Linked DNA regions of Trichocoleus sp. FACHB-46. Each later gene encodes a partner of the first gene's protein in a complex. Links are inferred from orthologs where the notes say so. Each region holds a gene or a part of one and is shown in the gene's direction. Other genes may lie near its edges.

Evidence for each region.
Region 2: the proteins of ndhC (region 1) and H6F72_RS12615 are in contact, whole or in part, in a cryo-EM structure (PDB 7NYH), measured with the Escherichia coli proteins. The link is inferred for Trichocoleus sp. FACHB-46 from one-to-one orthologs.
Region 3: the proteins of ndhC (region 1) and nuoH are in contact, whole or in part, in a cryo-EM structure (PDB 6KHJ), measured with the Thermosynechococcus vestitus proteins. The link is inferred for Trichocoleus sp. FACHB-46 from one-to-one orthologs. Residues at the interface, in WP_126986108.1 of Thermosynechococcus vestitus: Gly6, Tyr7, Glu8, Tyr9, Phe10, Gly12, Phe13, Leu14, Ile16, Cys17, Ser18, Pro21, Ala24, Leu25, Ala27, Ser28, Leu31, Arg32, Pro33, Ser35, Arg40, Leu41, Thr42, Thr43, Tyr44, Glu45, Ile51, Gly53, Ala54, Trp55; in WP_126985484.1 of Thermosynechococcus vestitus: Gln8, Lys26, Trp29, Leu30, Pro33, Met34, Met37, Leu38, Leu83, Ile84, Phe85, Lys86, Glu87, Asp88, Val89, Leu90, Pro91, Ala92, Thr100, Ala104, Val107, Ile108, Phe111, Leu112, Tyr114, Ile115, Ile125, Ser126, Leu128, Phe133.

The regions. Positions count from the first base shown.
Region 1 is NZ_JACJOD010000022.1:298,243-306,347, reverse strand. What follows is about bases 5,061-7,909. They hold ndhC (photosynthetic/respiratory NAD(P)H-quinone oxidoreductase subunit C), read left to right. Parts: upstream 5,061-6,228; coding sequence 6,229-6,591; downstream 6,592-7,909. Other genes in these bases: H6F72_RS13445 (NAD(P)H-quinone oxidoreductase subunit J), read left to right, coding at 7,324-7,866; H6F72_RS13450 (NADH dehydrogenase subunit K), read left to right, coding at 6,588-7,331; H6F72_RS13460 (rubredoxin), read right to left, coding at 5,438-5,773; H6F72_RS13465 (photosynthesis system II assembly factor Ycf48), read right to left, coding at 5,061-5,335. In the rest of the region: H6F72_RS30240 (hypothetical protein), read left to right, coding at 1-178; H6F72_RS13495 (hypothetical protein), read left to right, coding at 399-3,011; psaI (photosystem I reaction center subunit VIII), read left to right, coding at 3,179-3,295; H6F72_RS13485 (photosystem II reaction center protein J), read right to left, coding at 3,457-3,576; H6F72_RS13480 (photosystem II reaction center protein L), read right to left, coding at 3,647-3,772; psbF (cytochrome b559 subunit beta), read right to left, coding at 3,781-3,915; psbE (cytochrome b559 subunit alpha), read right to left, coding at 3,942-4,187; more of H6F72_RS13465, read right to left, coding at 4,325-5,060; leuD (3-isopropylmalate dehydratase small subunit), read right to left, coding at 7,962-8,105. UniProt on the Escherichia coli protein: NDH-1 shuttles electrons from NADH, via FMN and iron-sulfur (Fe-S) centers, to quinones in the respiratory chain. The immediate electron acceptor for the enzyme in this species is believed to be ubiquinone.
Region 2 is NZ_JACJOD010000022.1:105,691-108,530, forward strand. It holds H6F72_RS12615 (NADH-quinone oxidoreductase subunit J), read left to right. Parts: upstream 1-1,006; coding sequence 1,007-1,675; downstream 1,676-2,840. Other genes in the region: nuoH (NADH-quinone oxidoreductase subunit NuoH), read left to right, coding at 1-223; ndhI (NAD(P)H-quinone oxidoreductase subunit I), read left to right, coding at 361-966; nuoK (NADH-quinone oxidoreductase subunit NuoK), read left to right, coding at 1,749-2,054; H6F72_RS12625 (hypothetical protein), read right to left, coding at 2,145-2,363; H6F72_RS12630 (alpha/beta fold hydrolase), read right to left, coding at 2,436-2,840. UniProt on the Escherichia coli protein: NDH-1 shuttles electrons from NADH, via FMN and iron-sulfur (Fe-S) centers, to quinones in the respiratory chain. The immediate electron acceptor for the enzyme in this species is believed to be ubiquinone.
Region 3 is NZ_JACJOD010000022.1:103,867-106,853, forward strand. It holds nuoH (NADH-quinone oxidoreductase subunit NuoH), read left to right. Parts: upstream 1-928; coding sequence 929-2,047; downstream 2,048-2,987. Other genes in the region: H6F72_RS12600 (citrate synthase), read left to right, coding at 1-378; ndhI (NAD(P)H-quinone oxidoreductase subunit I), read left to right, coding at 2,185-2,790; H6F72_RS12615 (NADH-quinone oxidoreductase subunit J), read left to right, coding at 2,831-2,987. UniProt on the Escherichia coli protein: NDH-1 shuttles electrons from NADH, via FMN and iron-sulfur (Fe-S) centers, to quinones in the respiratory chain. The immediate electron acceptor for the enzyme in this species is believed to be ubiquinone.

The DNA.
Region 1 (8,105 bases):
GAGTCGGCCAGCTTCGCCATTAGAAGAGCGTCCATCTAACTTAGAAAGCGATCGCCTTCGAGAAGAAACTCGGCTACAAAATACCAACCATAACTATCCGCCAAGGCGAGAACTGCCAGAGTCAACTTCGCCCCAACCAGAATCTGCGGAGTCTGAAGAGAAGTCTGTGGAATGGTGAGTTTCAGTTAAGAAAAATGCCATGAGACCAAGCGGAATGATCGGGAGTGGGATAGACTTAAAACCAAAGTTCAACGATGCGATCAGAAACGTCTAGATTGCTTCTGGAGCGATCCTGTCGCAACTAGGACTGCTAATTTAACCCAGCAGTCTTTTTTGCCGCCAAACTAATTCACCACCTTAAGTAACGTGTGGTGGGCATCCCCTTGCCGAGGGTTGAGATGGAATACTGGGAATTTCTACTACAGAAAGAGGGCGATCGCTCCTGGCTACCTCTAGAGTCCCCCGATGTGGAAATCTTAGAGGGACGCTATCGAGTGGTTGCACGCTCTAGCCGCGCCAATACAAGCGTCGAAATCCGAATCACGCATCAAATTGACGACGAAGTATCGCCTAAGCGACGGGCGCAAAAACGATTTGGCCGCACCAATAAAGACGGATTGATGGTGGTTTTTCCCTTTACCCGGATGAAACCCGGATTATGGGAAATTCGTTGCGTGGGCGATCTGATGTCAGACTTTATGGGCCAAAGCTGGCAACATATGGTTTGTCTACAAGTATTACCTCAGGAGTTTGAGTCTGAGACGGATTGGGATCCTGAGTGGGAAATGCAGGATGAAGAAACGACAGAATCCTCCTCACAATCAAACTCAGCATTTACTACAGCGACAGTTGCTGATCTAGATCAAGAGCCAACTCAGCATCAGGTCGAACCTGAGCCAGAACCAGATGCACTCACGGTAGAACCGGAAGTTGCTGTCCAATTTGAGCCTACTGTAGAAGCAACGCCAGAAGCAGCGCCAACGCCTAATACACCAGAGATTGTAAATAGTACGCACCACCTGACTGAGGTCACTGACTATTCTGTAGAACAGTTGCAGTACATTGCTGAGCGAATCTCAGAAGCGGAAGCCAGCCTCTTACCCGAAGCAAGTCCTGACGAATATCAAGTTAGTGCCGCGATCGCGAACCCTGATCATGAGAATGTTCCGCCATCTGCGATCGCGGTTCCGTCAGAGACAGAAGCTGATTCCCCCGCTTTAGGGGATTTTGCGATACCTGCGACTCCTGATCCGCTGCTAGAAACAGCCGAGTCAGCAAGTTTACCGCTACAACTAGTACTGGCTGAAGCTGCCTATATGACTTCATGGGGACAGCCTTTTACGTTGTCTGGTCGCATTGAATTGCAAGAGCCAGAAATTGCTACAGCGGCGATCGCTAGTCTTCCGGCTGAAGTTCGTTCGGGTCAGGGAGAATTATATGTTGGCTTGCGCGATCCCCAAAGCGGTCAAATTTTGGTTGAGGTGCGGCAGCCTGTCGCCAACCCACAGTTGCCTTATTCATTCAGCTGCACACTCGAAATTCCCTTAAGTTGCAGAACCCGCTTGTTGCTCGGAGAAGCTGGTTTCTACCGCTCAGCCGTCACGACCGTAGACCCGGATTCAGCTAGCGCAGAATCGACCCGCTCAGAATCGATGGACACAGCGATCGCCAGCCAGTCCTTTACGCTCACCGCAGATGTAGACGAGTTGCTAGATGCGATCGCTGCCGACTTGAGTGAAGCTCAGTTGTTGGATTTACCTTCGCCTGCAACGTTAGAGGCTGAGGCTGAGCCCGAACTTGAACCTGCTGACTCTACTACAGACACTCAACCGTCAGAGCGGGCTTATTTAAATCTCTCCTTCTTAAAGGTTGGAGAGCAATCGCAAGATAAGCCGCCATTCTACATTCAACCCTCGACAGGTTCGCCGCTCCCGCCCCAAATCTATCACTCCCATCAATCGGAAGCTGCTAAGACTCCAGCCCTGCCCGTGATTCGAGGATTGCATCCAGGCCAAGGTGAACTGCCCGCAGAAGCAGGGATAGAAGCAGATATCTCAGAAATTGATGATTCTGCAACAATTGTGGAAGACATGCAGCTAGAACCATCTCTAGCTTTCATCGATCTCGACTCTGACTTAGGAGAGCTTGACTCTGACTTAGGAGACGTTGACCTAGCTGTTGCAGAGATAGATACGACAGTGACAGTAGACTTGTCTAATGACGAGTTGGCTGAGACTGCAACGATTCCAGAGGAGAGTGAGCCTGCGGTAGAGACTAGCTCTCAATCTTTGAATTTTCAGGAGCGTTTCTGGGCTCGGCTGAATGCTCTAGCTTCAGATGCAAACCTCTCAGAGTGGTTGAAGGAGGATGATACTGATTCATCCAGCGCCGCTGATTTAGCCGATTTAGCCGAACCCCTCTCTGAAGCTGACTTAGCACCTAATTCAGCAACTGATCACAATTTGGGCCTGTCATCTGATAGCTTGGCGGCACCTCAAAACAGCGAGATGATTGTCCATCCGACCGCAAGACCTCCAGAAGATCAGTGGGTTGCTCAAGAAATTGTCGTCGAGGATGATCCAGTCATCGCAACGGCTCTACCTGCTGAACCCACCCCCGAAGTGCTTAGCCCTGCTTTACTTGATCCAGATGCGCTCGTCCCTAATCCTCAACTGGAAGTCCAAACTGGGGAGTTGGTTTCTGGTAAGTCAGTATCTGTGCGAGTCAGAATGCCAGATTTACCCTGCCGAATTTATGTCAAGCTTTGGGTTAACGATCGCCAAACCCGATCGCTCCTAGATGGCCCCCGTTGGCTGGTTGACTTTACACCGACTGGGCTAGGAGATTTAGAAGCAACCACTCAAATGACCGTACCCTTCGGCAGCTTAGAGATTCAGTTTGAAGCGATCGCGATCGAAATGGCAACTCAAAGGGAGAGTCACAAAGTGGTAGCTACTAGAATGGTGGTGCCGCCTGATACGCCTACCTTGTCATATCCAGAATGGGACTAAGGGATGATGCCAAAGACAGTGAAACGCAAAATATTCTAGGTTGATCTGTGCTCTAACTCCTGGCTAGTCACATTTTTGTTAAAAATCTTTAGCAGATAGAAATTTAGCCATCGATTCACAGTAAATTCGGTCTTGGAATTGTGCAATCTTAGATAGGAAACTTTTCTATGGCAGCTTCATTTTTGCCCTCAATCCTAGTCCCCGCTGTAGGTTTACTCTTTCCTGCCGTGGCAATGGCTTTTCTGTTTATCTATATCGAGCGCGAAGATCCCTCAGGCATCTAGTTTGGTACTGAATTAAAAGTAGCCAAACCATAAAAACTCTCATAACAAAAAACCACCTACTTCTAAAGGGTAGGTGGTTTTTTACGCTGAGTTTTAGACAAGCAGATGTCAAAAATTTGAGACGATAGAAAATTCTGAGTTAAAACCAGCTTTTGGGTGAATCAAACAGACGAACCTAAGCCAGCGTAGGCTCCATAAAAGAAAAGTCCTAAAATGCCAATGGCACCTAGACCTGCAACAGTAGCAACAACCCACAGAGGAATTCTTCCAGTTCCAGACACAGCTTTTACCTCCTAATTAAAATTGAATAAAACTGGCCGATTAAACAATAGCCAGTTAGCTTACATCCAGTTAGTTGAAGAAATAACTGGAGAACAAAATACCCAAAACGAAAACCAGCAGTAGCCCCAAGTACAGTGAAGTACGGTTTAGCTCAACAGGCTGCTTGTTAGGGTTATTAGAAGACCGATCTGCCATTTCTTTTCCTACCGATGAATAAATTGCATAGATGCGATCGCGCCCAAGAAGAAGATGGTTGGCACGGCTAGGGTATGAACAGCCAGCCATCTAACTGTAAAAATCGGATAAGAAACGGGTTGATTGGGAGTATTGGTAGTCATGATCTAGAACCAAAGTTTGAAAACAATTACTTGAGGAATTGATTGATCTGCTCTTTTGACTCGAAGCGATCTTGCACAATTGGCACTTCTTGACGAGTCTGAGTGAAGTACTCGTTGGGTCTAGGAGTACCAAACACATCATATGCTAGACCAGTGCTGACAAAGAGCCAGCCTGCAATAAATAATGCAGGGATTGTAATACTGTGAATTACCCAATAGCGAATGCTAGTAATAATGTCGGAAAATGGACGCTCACCAGTAGTACCGGACATTCAGATTTCTCCTCTGACAACAACACAAAGCTTAAGTACTATCATACGGAACGATAGAAACAGTCACAAGCAAGTCATCTGCTGAAAGAGCTAATTTCGACTGCTTATGACTGCACAATTGTCAAGCAAACTCATGATTAAGCAGACTTCACTGAGGCTTGATACTTGAGTAAGGTACCTCTTTGTCCAATGACAAATCCTTGGTCAGGACTCAGGAAGACCACTTTGTAGAAATTACCAGGAATATTTTCCACATCTCGATCTTTGAGCCAAGTTTTGCCACCATCTAAGCTGCAAAGCAAGTTGCCGCTGCCGCCGCTCACCCAAAGCTCGTCTGGAGTTCGGTAAGCCAGGTCCAAAAATCCCCAACTAGTCGCGGATTCTGGGCTGTTTGCGGTCTGCCAAGATTCGAAGTCATTGGCTTCACTAAATTGAACTTGGCCACCCCGCGCTAGCATCCACAGGCGACCATCTGGCGTGAAGCCCATGTTTTGGACTCGACGAGAGCTATTGCGGTTATGTGGCTCCCACGCTTCTTGTCCAGGTCGCCAAACAGAGTAAAAATTACCCTTGGCAGAGACAGCGACATATTGGCCATCGCTAGAGCGAGAAATGTTGCGGACCACACCCACAGCTTCCTGAACTTCAGCCTTCCAATTTTTACCGCCATCTGTAGTGCGATAAATGGCTCCAATATCGGTAGTCATTTGAGCCGTTTGGGGACCAAGGGCCAACACTGTATTCGGAGAACCGGGGAGTTTGGCACTGAGGGGAATTCGTGCCCAAGATTTACCCCCATCGGTGGTATGGAGCAAGAGACCAGGTTGTCCAGCAATCCATCCCTCTTCGCCATTGAAACTAACTGAATCAAAGCGATACTTCTGATCGCCTAAATTGAGGCTGCGAAGTTCCCACGTTTCGCCGCCGTCGTTAGTTTCCAACAGGGTAGAGTTGCTGCCAACTACCCACCCATGCTTGCGATCGCTCGCGAAGCTGATGTCTGCGATCGTGGCATCGGTTGGCAGTTGGACAAGCTGCCAAGGGTTGTAATCCAAAGAGCTTAAATATCGGTTAGCGCAGCTAGCACATAGAATAACTACGGCTAGCAACATTACAATTCGTTTCAGTGTTCTCACAATCGAGTTCATCTCGCTTCAGCCTATCCCTGGAATGTTTGATCAATAATGTTTGGTGTTTCAATGAAGGAGCTCAAGGAGCCGCGATCGCGTTGCTGAGGGCGCTCCATTCCTTCACTGCAAACCGTAGAGGCTGAGAAACAGTAAGAACCCCAGCCCCAAACCTCCGAAGATTAGTAAATTTTTCTGCCCAGGGGTGAGTTGGTTGACTCCAAGGCCATAGCTTAAGTTTTCCCGAAAACCGGAAGCGGCACCTGCTGGTCCAACACTTGTAAACTGTGTAACTTTGGCACCGCAAACTGGACAGCGCCAATCAGCAGGCAACTCTTCAAAAGCAGTTCCTGGGGGAATTTGACGCTTGTCATCCCCCTTCACCGGTTCGTAGACATAGCCACATGCTCTACACTCATGGCGGTCTAGAGATTGAGGATCAACAGCTTCAGTGCTCATGACGAGAAAAACAGAGGGGTGAGGATTTGATCTAGGCCAACGATCTATATAGAAGATCTATATAAAAGATCTCTTCCTTAAAATATCTGTTAAAGATTATGACACACCCTGTTAATCTTCCTGTCATGTGCCTGTCGTTTCCCACCAAGTGCTAACTATAAAAATTCTGAAACCAACTCTATGGCTTACTTGTAATGGCACCCTGCCACTCTTAGAGCAGCCAGCAAAAGAGATTTACGATGCAGTAAATGTATTGAGTGGAGTGATGCACCAGGAATTTATACTCAAGAAGTGGGTAAGTGGGTTGAGTCCTAAGGCCAATTTAGCTTGACTGAAGGATGAACTCGGCAGTTTCTGTCGAGCCACCTCATAAGGCGCTCCAGTTTACGGTGAGCGTGTCAAAATGTAAATGAAAAGCAGCGCAAGTTCTTTCACTAAAGCGGTAGTTATTAGCAGTGTTTGTTCTTAGTGGTTACGAGTACTTTTTAGGCTTTTTAATTATCTGTAGCCTGGTACCTGTCCTGGCCCTGAGCGCGTCTAAGTTATTGCGCCCTCGGCTCCGAGGTCCTGAGCGTCGCACCACCTACGAGTCAGGGATGGAACCCATTGGGGGTGCCTGGATTCAGTTCAACATTCGCTACTACATGTTTGCCCTAGTCTTTGTCATCTTTGACGTAGAGACAGTGTTCTTGTACCCCTGGGCCGTCGCGTTCAACCAATTGGGGTTGCTAGCTTTTATCGAAGCCCTAGTTTTTATTGCGATTCTCGTGATTGGTCTAGTTTACGCTTGGCGTAAAGGAGCTTTGGAATGGTCATGAGTCCCAAAGATGCGGCTCAAAATGGCGGAATTTTGCAGCCAAATGAACAAATTATCAACCCCATTGAGCGTCCCCAAGTGACGCAAGCGCTGTCAGAGAATGTCATTTTAACGACTGTAGATGACCTTTATAACTGGGCGCGCCTCTCTAGCTTGTGGCCTCTGTTATATGGAACTGCCTGTTGTTTTATTGAATTTGCGGCTCTCATCGGCTCCCGCTTTGACTTCGATCGCTTTGGTTTAATTCCGCGTTCTAGCCCGCGTCAAGCTGATTTGATTATCACTGCGGGCACGATCAACATGAAGATGGCTCCCGCTTTAGTCCGTTTGTACGAGCAGATGCCTGATCCGAAGTACGTGATTGCAATGGGTGCTTGCACAATTACGGGTGGAATGTTTACCGTAGACTCGCCTACCACAGTGCGCGGCGTGGATAAGTTGATTCCTGTCGATGTCTATTTACCCGGTTGTCCCCCACGTCCAGAAGCAATCATCGATGCAATCATCAAGCTGAGAAAGAAAATCGCCAATGACTCGATGCAAGAGCGCGGCAAGCAGGGCCAAACTCATCGCTACTACAGCATTGCTCACAAGATGAAGCAGGTGCCTGACATCACGACGGGGACTTATCTGCAAGTTCCAAGTCGTCAAGCGCCACCTAAGGAACTTACAGAAGCAATGGGCCTACCCGTTCCACCCGCTTTGAAAGCCGCAGAGAAGGAGGAAATTCGTCGTGGCTGAAGAATCTAATGCCCCTGAAAATGGAGCGGAACAGGCTCAGACACCAGCTCCTATCGTCGAGGCTGGTAGAATCTCCAAGTGGCTGAGTGAGAACGGATTTGAGCATGAGTCCTTAGGGCCTGATCGCTCTGGCGTAGAAATGCTCAAGGTCGATCGCGATTTTCTGATTCCGATCGCGACTGCTCTTTATGCTTATGGCTTCAACTACCTCCGCTGCCAAGGTGGATATGACGCGGGGCCTGGGCAAGAGTTAGTTAGCTTCTATGACCTCACCAAGGTCAGTGACTACAGCGATCGCCCAGACGAAGTGAGAATTAAAGTATTTCTCCCTCGCGAAGAGCCCAGAATTCCCTCCGTCTATTGGATTTGGAAGACTGCCGACTGGCAAGAGCGAGAAGCTTTTGACATGTTTGGCATTGTCTACGAGGGACACCCTGACCTGAAGCGCCTGCTGATGCCCGAAGATTGGGTGGGCTGGCCGCTCCGCAAAGACTATATCTCGCCCGACTTCTACGAGTTGCAAGACGCTTACTAATTTGAGTTTGCTGCGAACAATTTAAACCTCTCCCCGCCTACGGCACCCCTCTCCTTCAAGGAGAGGGGATGGGGGAGAGGTTCTTTGTTTGAGACTTAAGCCGTTTTTGACCAGGAAACGTAAGGTAGTTTGGCAGCAGTCGCCCGAATTTGATCGGCTTGGGCGACGAGTTGACCGCAAGCATCCCAAGTGCCACTGGTGAACATTTGCCATGGACCTGCACCCATCGTCACGGGAAG
Region 2 (2,840 bases), 190 kb from region 1 along the record:
GCCTTGGTTGCAAATTATCACTGCAACTTTGGGCATCACCATGACCCTGCTGAAAGCCTATTTCCTGATCTTCCTGGCGATCTTGCTGCGTTGGACAGTACCACGGGTACGGATTGACCAACTCCTCGACTTAGGATGGAAGTTTCTTCTACCTGTAGGCTTGGTGAACTTATTACTGACTGCGGCCCTTAAGCTCACCCTTCCCTTTGCCTTTGGTGGCTAGGTTGGGTAGCTAAAACTACAGCTTAGACAGCCTCGGATGAAGCTGGATATCGAATTGTTAGCCAACTGTATCCTGACTTCATCCCTCTCCCTTCAAGAAGTAAGCTCCATCCTTCATCCTTCAAGAACGGTGACTCCATGCTCAAGTTCCTCAAACAAGTTGGCGACTACACCAAAGAGGCGGTACAAGCCGCTCGCTTCATTGGTCAAGGCTTATCTGTAACCTTCGACCACATGCGCCGACGACCCATTACAGTCCAGTATCCCTACGAAAAACTAATTCCCTCTGAGCGGTTTCGGGGGCGGATTCACTTTGAGTACGACAAATGTATCTCCTGTGAAGTTTGCGTCCGAGTTTGTCCGATCAACCTGCCAGTCGTAGATTGGGAATTTAACAAAGAAACCAAGAAGAAACAGCTCAAGCACTACAGCATTGACTTTGGAGTTTGCATCTTCTGCGGTAACTGTGTGGAATATTGCCCCACCAACTGTCTGTCGATGACGGAAGACTACGAGCTATCAACCTACGATCGCCACCAACTGAACTATGACAACGTGGCTCTAGGTCGCTTGCCGTATAAAGTCACAGATGACCCAATGGTGACACCGCTACGAGAGCTAGTTTACTTACCCAAAGGTGTCATGGACCCTCATGATCTGCCCCCCGGTAGCCAGCGAGCAGGCCAGCGCCCGGAAGAGATTTCGGAACAGCTTGAGCAAAATTCTGAGAAGACCCAAGCCTAATTAGCTTGACGCGCATGCATTCTAAGGAGATTAAAGGATAGTGAATCTAGCGGAAGGAGTTCAGATTGTCTCATTCGGCCTGCTAGGTCTGATGATGATTGGGGCAGCTCTTGGTGTGGTACTGCTGTCTAATATCGTTTACTCAGCCTTCTTGCTTGGTGGTGTGTTCATCAGCATTGCTGGGCTATACATTTTGCTGAATGCGGGCTTTGTCGCTGCGGCTCAAGTGCTTATCTACGTGGGAGCCGTCAACGTCTTGATTCTGTTTGCCATCATGTTGGTAAACAAGCGAGAAGACTTCAAGCCTATGCCCAACGCTTGGGTGCGGCAGGCACTGACCGGATTGGTTTGTGTAAGCTTGTTTGCCCTGCTCAGCACCATGGTGCTTTCAACTCCTTGGTCTCTCTCAACTGCGCCTGGTGCTGGAGATGATGCCATTGTAGTGATCGGAAAGCACTTCTTCAGCGACTTTTTGCTGCCGTTTGAGTTGGCTTCGATTCTACTGCTGATGGCTTTGGTGGGCGCAATTATCCTGGCTCGTCGTGAGTTCCTACCAGACGACACCTCCACTCCGCAAACCCAACGCCAAGTTTTCACCTTACAAGAACGGCCTAGAGAAACCGTTCCCGCTTTAAGTGGTGGCCGCATCAAATCATCTCAATCGGGTGCTGAAGGACCAGTGACCCCCAGCGATCGCTTAGATCCTTAATCCTACCCATTCCATGAATGGTGTTGATTTCTAAGCTTTTAGTCGATTCGTTTAGTCACCCGTGAGGAGATTTATGCAACTTGAATACTTTTTGCTGTTAGCGGCTGCTCTTTTTTGCATTGGCATTTATGGCCTCGTTACCAGCCGGAACGCGGTCCGAGTATTGATGTCGATCGAATTGCTGCTGAACTCCGTTAACCTGAATTTGATGGCGTTCTCGAACTACCTCGACTCCGCAGAGATTAAAGGTCAGGTATTCACAGTATTTGTGATTACGATCGCGGCAGCAGAGGCAGCAGTGGGTCTAGCGATCGTGCTAGCTATCTACCGCAACCGTGACACGGTGGACATGGAACAGTTCAATCTTTTGAAGTGGTAATTGCGCTTTGCTTCAGAGTTAGCTGTTTAACAAGTTTTTTAATTTAAGAAGCGATCGCTCTCCTAGCTTCAAAGAGGGCGATCGCTTTTTCTATAGTTCGGCTTGGTAGTAGTCGTTCGGTTTCATCTCTCCGACTGCATCTCTGTCTTTGTTGATGCAGCCTGGTTTTTGAGTAAATTGGCAAACCCTAGCCCATAGCGTTGCCCTAGTCCCCGGTGGGCCGACAGAGAACAAGACGCGATCGCCAGTCGGAATTCTCAAAATTTTGACACCACAAGCAGAGCAAACTTCGGTGTTTCCTTGACTCATGACTTCGTTTTACCTTTGAAGGTCAGACCACTGGTATACAAGCTTTCTCGGTATAGTAAATCACCCTTAAGACTACTTCTTGGCTAAAAACTCACGCATGTACTGATTTACGAGCTGGGGCCGCTCCTGTTGCACCCAATGGCTACAGTCAGGAATATATTTAATCTGAAAATCTCTCACATATTGTTCTGTTCCGTACGTCAGTTCTTTTCCTAGGGCCGTATCCTCCTCACCCCAAATCATGAGCGTGGGCACTTCTAGCACTCCCCAATCTGGCTTAAACAACCCTTGCTGAAAGGCGTTCCGATAATAGTTCAGCATGGCGGTGAGGGCACCTGGTTTAGCCACTGCCTGTTTATAGGTTTGTATGTCCGCTGCCGTAAACGCATCTTTATGTACTGCCATTCCCTTAAAAGCTGCCTCTAGCGGTTGATAATCGCCCGCTTGGATCAGCCACTCTGGGAGCCAAGGTAATTG
Region 3 (2,987 bases), 190 kb from region 1 along the record:
GCTAAAATTATGGGCTTTGGGCACCGCGTCTACAAAGTCAAAGACCCCAGAGCCACGATTCTGCAAAGCTTGGCTGAGCAGCTATTTGAGAAGTTTGGTCGAGACAAATACTACGACATCGCGATCGAGCTAGAGCGAGCTGTAGAAGAAAAGCTAGGTTCCAAGGGAATTTACCCCAACGTTGATTTCTACTCTGGTCTGGTTTATAGCAAATTGGGCATTCCCACCGATTTGTTTACGCCTGTCTTTGCCATCTCTCGGGTAGCTGGCTGGCTAGCTCACTGGAAAGAACAACTGGCCGAAAACCGCATTTTCCGCCCCACCCAGATCTATACCGGGACTCACGAAGCGCCCTACATTCCGATCGAAAAGCGCTAGTTTTTCTTCCCTATCAACGCTATAACTTAGCTGCGATCGCCCCCTAGATCTACTAGTGATGGGTCATGCCCCCCTTGCTGTTCGGGATCAAGCTTGTCAGGATAAGCAAAGTGACGATTTTCAGGAACTCCAGCCCTCAAGCGTGTTGTTTGGGGGTTTTTTGTATGGCAATTCCTAATGAGTTGTGAAAGGCCCTCCACAGGAAGTACGCCTCTCACAACTCGCTAAAAATTTTCTATGGAATCCATAGAGTTTTAGCAAATTAGATTTTTAGATGGGTTGAAGTGAGGGCAGAGCCGCCATCCTCAGTTAAAAATGCTAGGGCTTTAATAGGTACAACTTCTTATGGCTAAGACCGCTGACAAGCCCGTCCAGCGATATACTAGGCACTGTAGAAGTCAAACATTCTTCATAAAGAAACTTAAGTGATCAGTCCATTCTAGTTAGCTGCTGGATTGAGAATTTAGACAGCGACCACAAACTATAAAGTTGCCCACTCAGCAGCTTTTAATTTGGTTGAACGAACTCAGCGATCGCCATTATTGAAAACATGAATCCAGGAATTGACCTACAAGGAAGTTTTATCCAAGCGCTTGTGCAGCTAGGCTTACCCGCCGATGTTGCCAGACTCGTTTGGCTGCCCCTGCCGATGGTTGTAATGCTTCTAGGCGCTACCGTCGGTGTGTTGGCTTGTGTTTGGCTAGAGCGGAAAATCTCAGCCGCCGCTCAACAACGGATTGGCCCAGAGTTCATTGGTCCTTTGGGAGCCCTCGCTCCGGTGGCTGACGGCCTCAAGCTAGTCCTGAAAGAGGATATTATTCCGCTCAAAGCCGACCCTATCCTGTTTACCCTAGGACCCGCGATCGTCGTGATTCCGGTATTTCTGTCCTACCTAATCGTACCTTTCGGACAGAATCTGTTAATCACTGACCTGAACATTGGCGTCTTTCTCTGGATTGCCCTCTCTAGCATTGCCCCCATTGGCCTGCTCATGGCTGGGTATGCCTCGAATAACAAATATTCCTTGATCGGGGGACTGCGGGCAGCCGCTCAGTCAATCAGCTACGAAATCCCCCTGGCTTTGTCGGTCTTAGCGATCGTAATGATGTCGAACAGCCTCAGCACGATTGACATCGTCAACCAACAAGCGGGCTACGGCATTCTAGGATGGAATATTTGGCGGCAACCTGTAGGCTTCTTGATTTTCTGGATTGCTGCCCTCGCTGAATGTGAGCGCCTCCCCTTTGACTTACCAGAAGCGGAAGAAGAACTGGTCGCTGGCTATCAAACTGAGTACACCGGAATGAAGTTTGGCCTCTTCTACCTCGGTTCCTATGTCAACTTGGTCCTCTCAGCCCTCTTCGTCGCTGTGCTATACCTGGGTGGTTGGGAATCCCCCATTCCCCTAGGTTTAATTTCCAACTGGTTCGGCATTAGCGAAACGACGCCTTGGTTGCAAATTATCACTGCAACTTTGGGCATCACCATGACCCTGCTGAAAGCCTATTTCCTGATCTTCCTGGCGATCTTGCTGCGTTGGACAGTACCACGGGTACGGATTGACCAACTCCTCGACTTAGGATGGAAGTTTCTTCTACCTGTAGGCTTGGTGAACTTATTACTGACTGCGGCCCTTAAGCTCACCCTTCCCTTTGCCTTTGGTGGCTAGGTTGGGTAGCTAAAACTACAGCTTAGACAGCCTCGGATGAAGCTGGATATCGAATTGTTAGCCAACTGTATCCTGACTTCATCCCTCTCCCTTCAAGAAGTAAGCTCCATCCTTCATCCTTCAAGAACGGTGACTCCATGCTCAAGTTCCTCAAACAAGTTGGCGACTACACCAAAGAGGCGGTACAAGCCGCTCGCTTCATTGGTCAAGGCTTATCTGTAACCTTCGACCACATGCGCCGACGACCCATTACAGTCCAGTATCCCTACGAAAAACTAATTCCCTCTGAGCGGTTTCGGGGGCGGATTCACTTTGAGTACGACAAATGTATCTCCTGTGAAGTTTGCGTCCGAGTTTGTCCGATCAACCTGCCAGTCGTAGATTGGGAATTTAACAAAGAAACCAAGAAGAAACAGCTCAAGCACTACAGCATTGACTTTGGAGTTTGCATCTTCTGCGGTAACTGTGTGGAATATTGCCCCACCAACTGTCTGTCGATGACGGAAGACTACGAGCTATCAACCTACGATCGCCACCAACTGAACTATGACAACGTGGCTCTAGGTCGCTTGCCGTATAAAGTCACAGATGACCCAATGGTGACACCGCTACGAGAGCTAGTTTACTTACCCAAAGGTGTCATGGACCCTCATGATCTGCCCCCCGGTAGCCAGCGAGCAGGCCAGCGCCCGGAAGAGATTTCGGAACAGCTTGAGCAAAATTCTGAGAAGACCCAAGCCTAATTAGCTTGACGCGCATGCATTCTAAGGAGATTAAAGGATAGTGAATCTAGCGGAAGGAGTTCAGATTGTCTCATTCGGCCTGCTAGGTCTGATGATGATTGGGGCAGCTCTTGGTGTGGTACTGCTGTCTAATATCGTTTACTCAGCCTTCTTGCTTGGTGGTGTGTTCATCAGCATTGCTGGGCTATACATTTTGC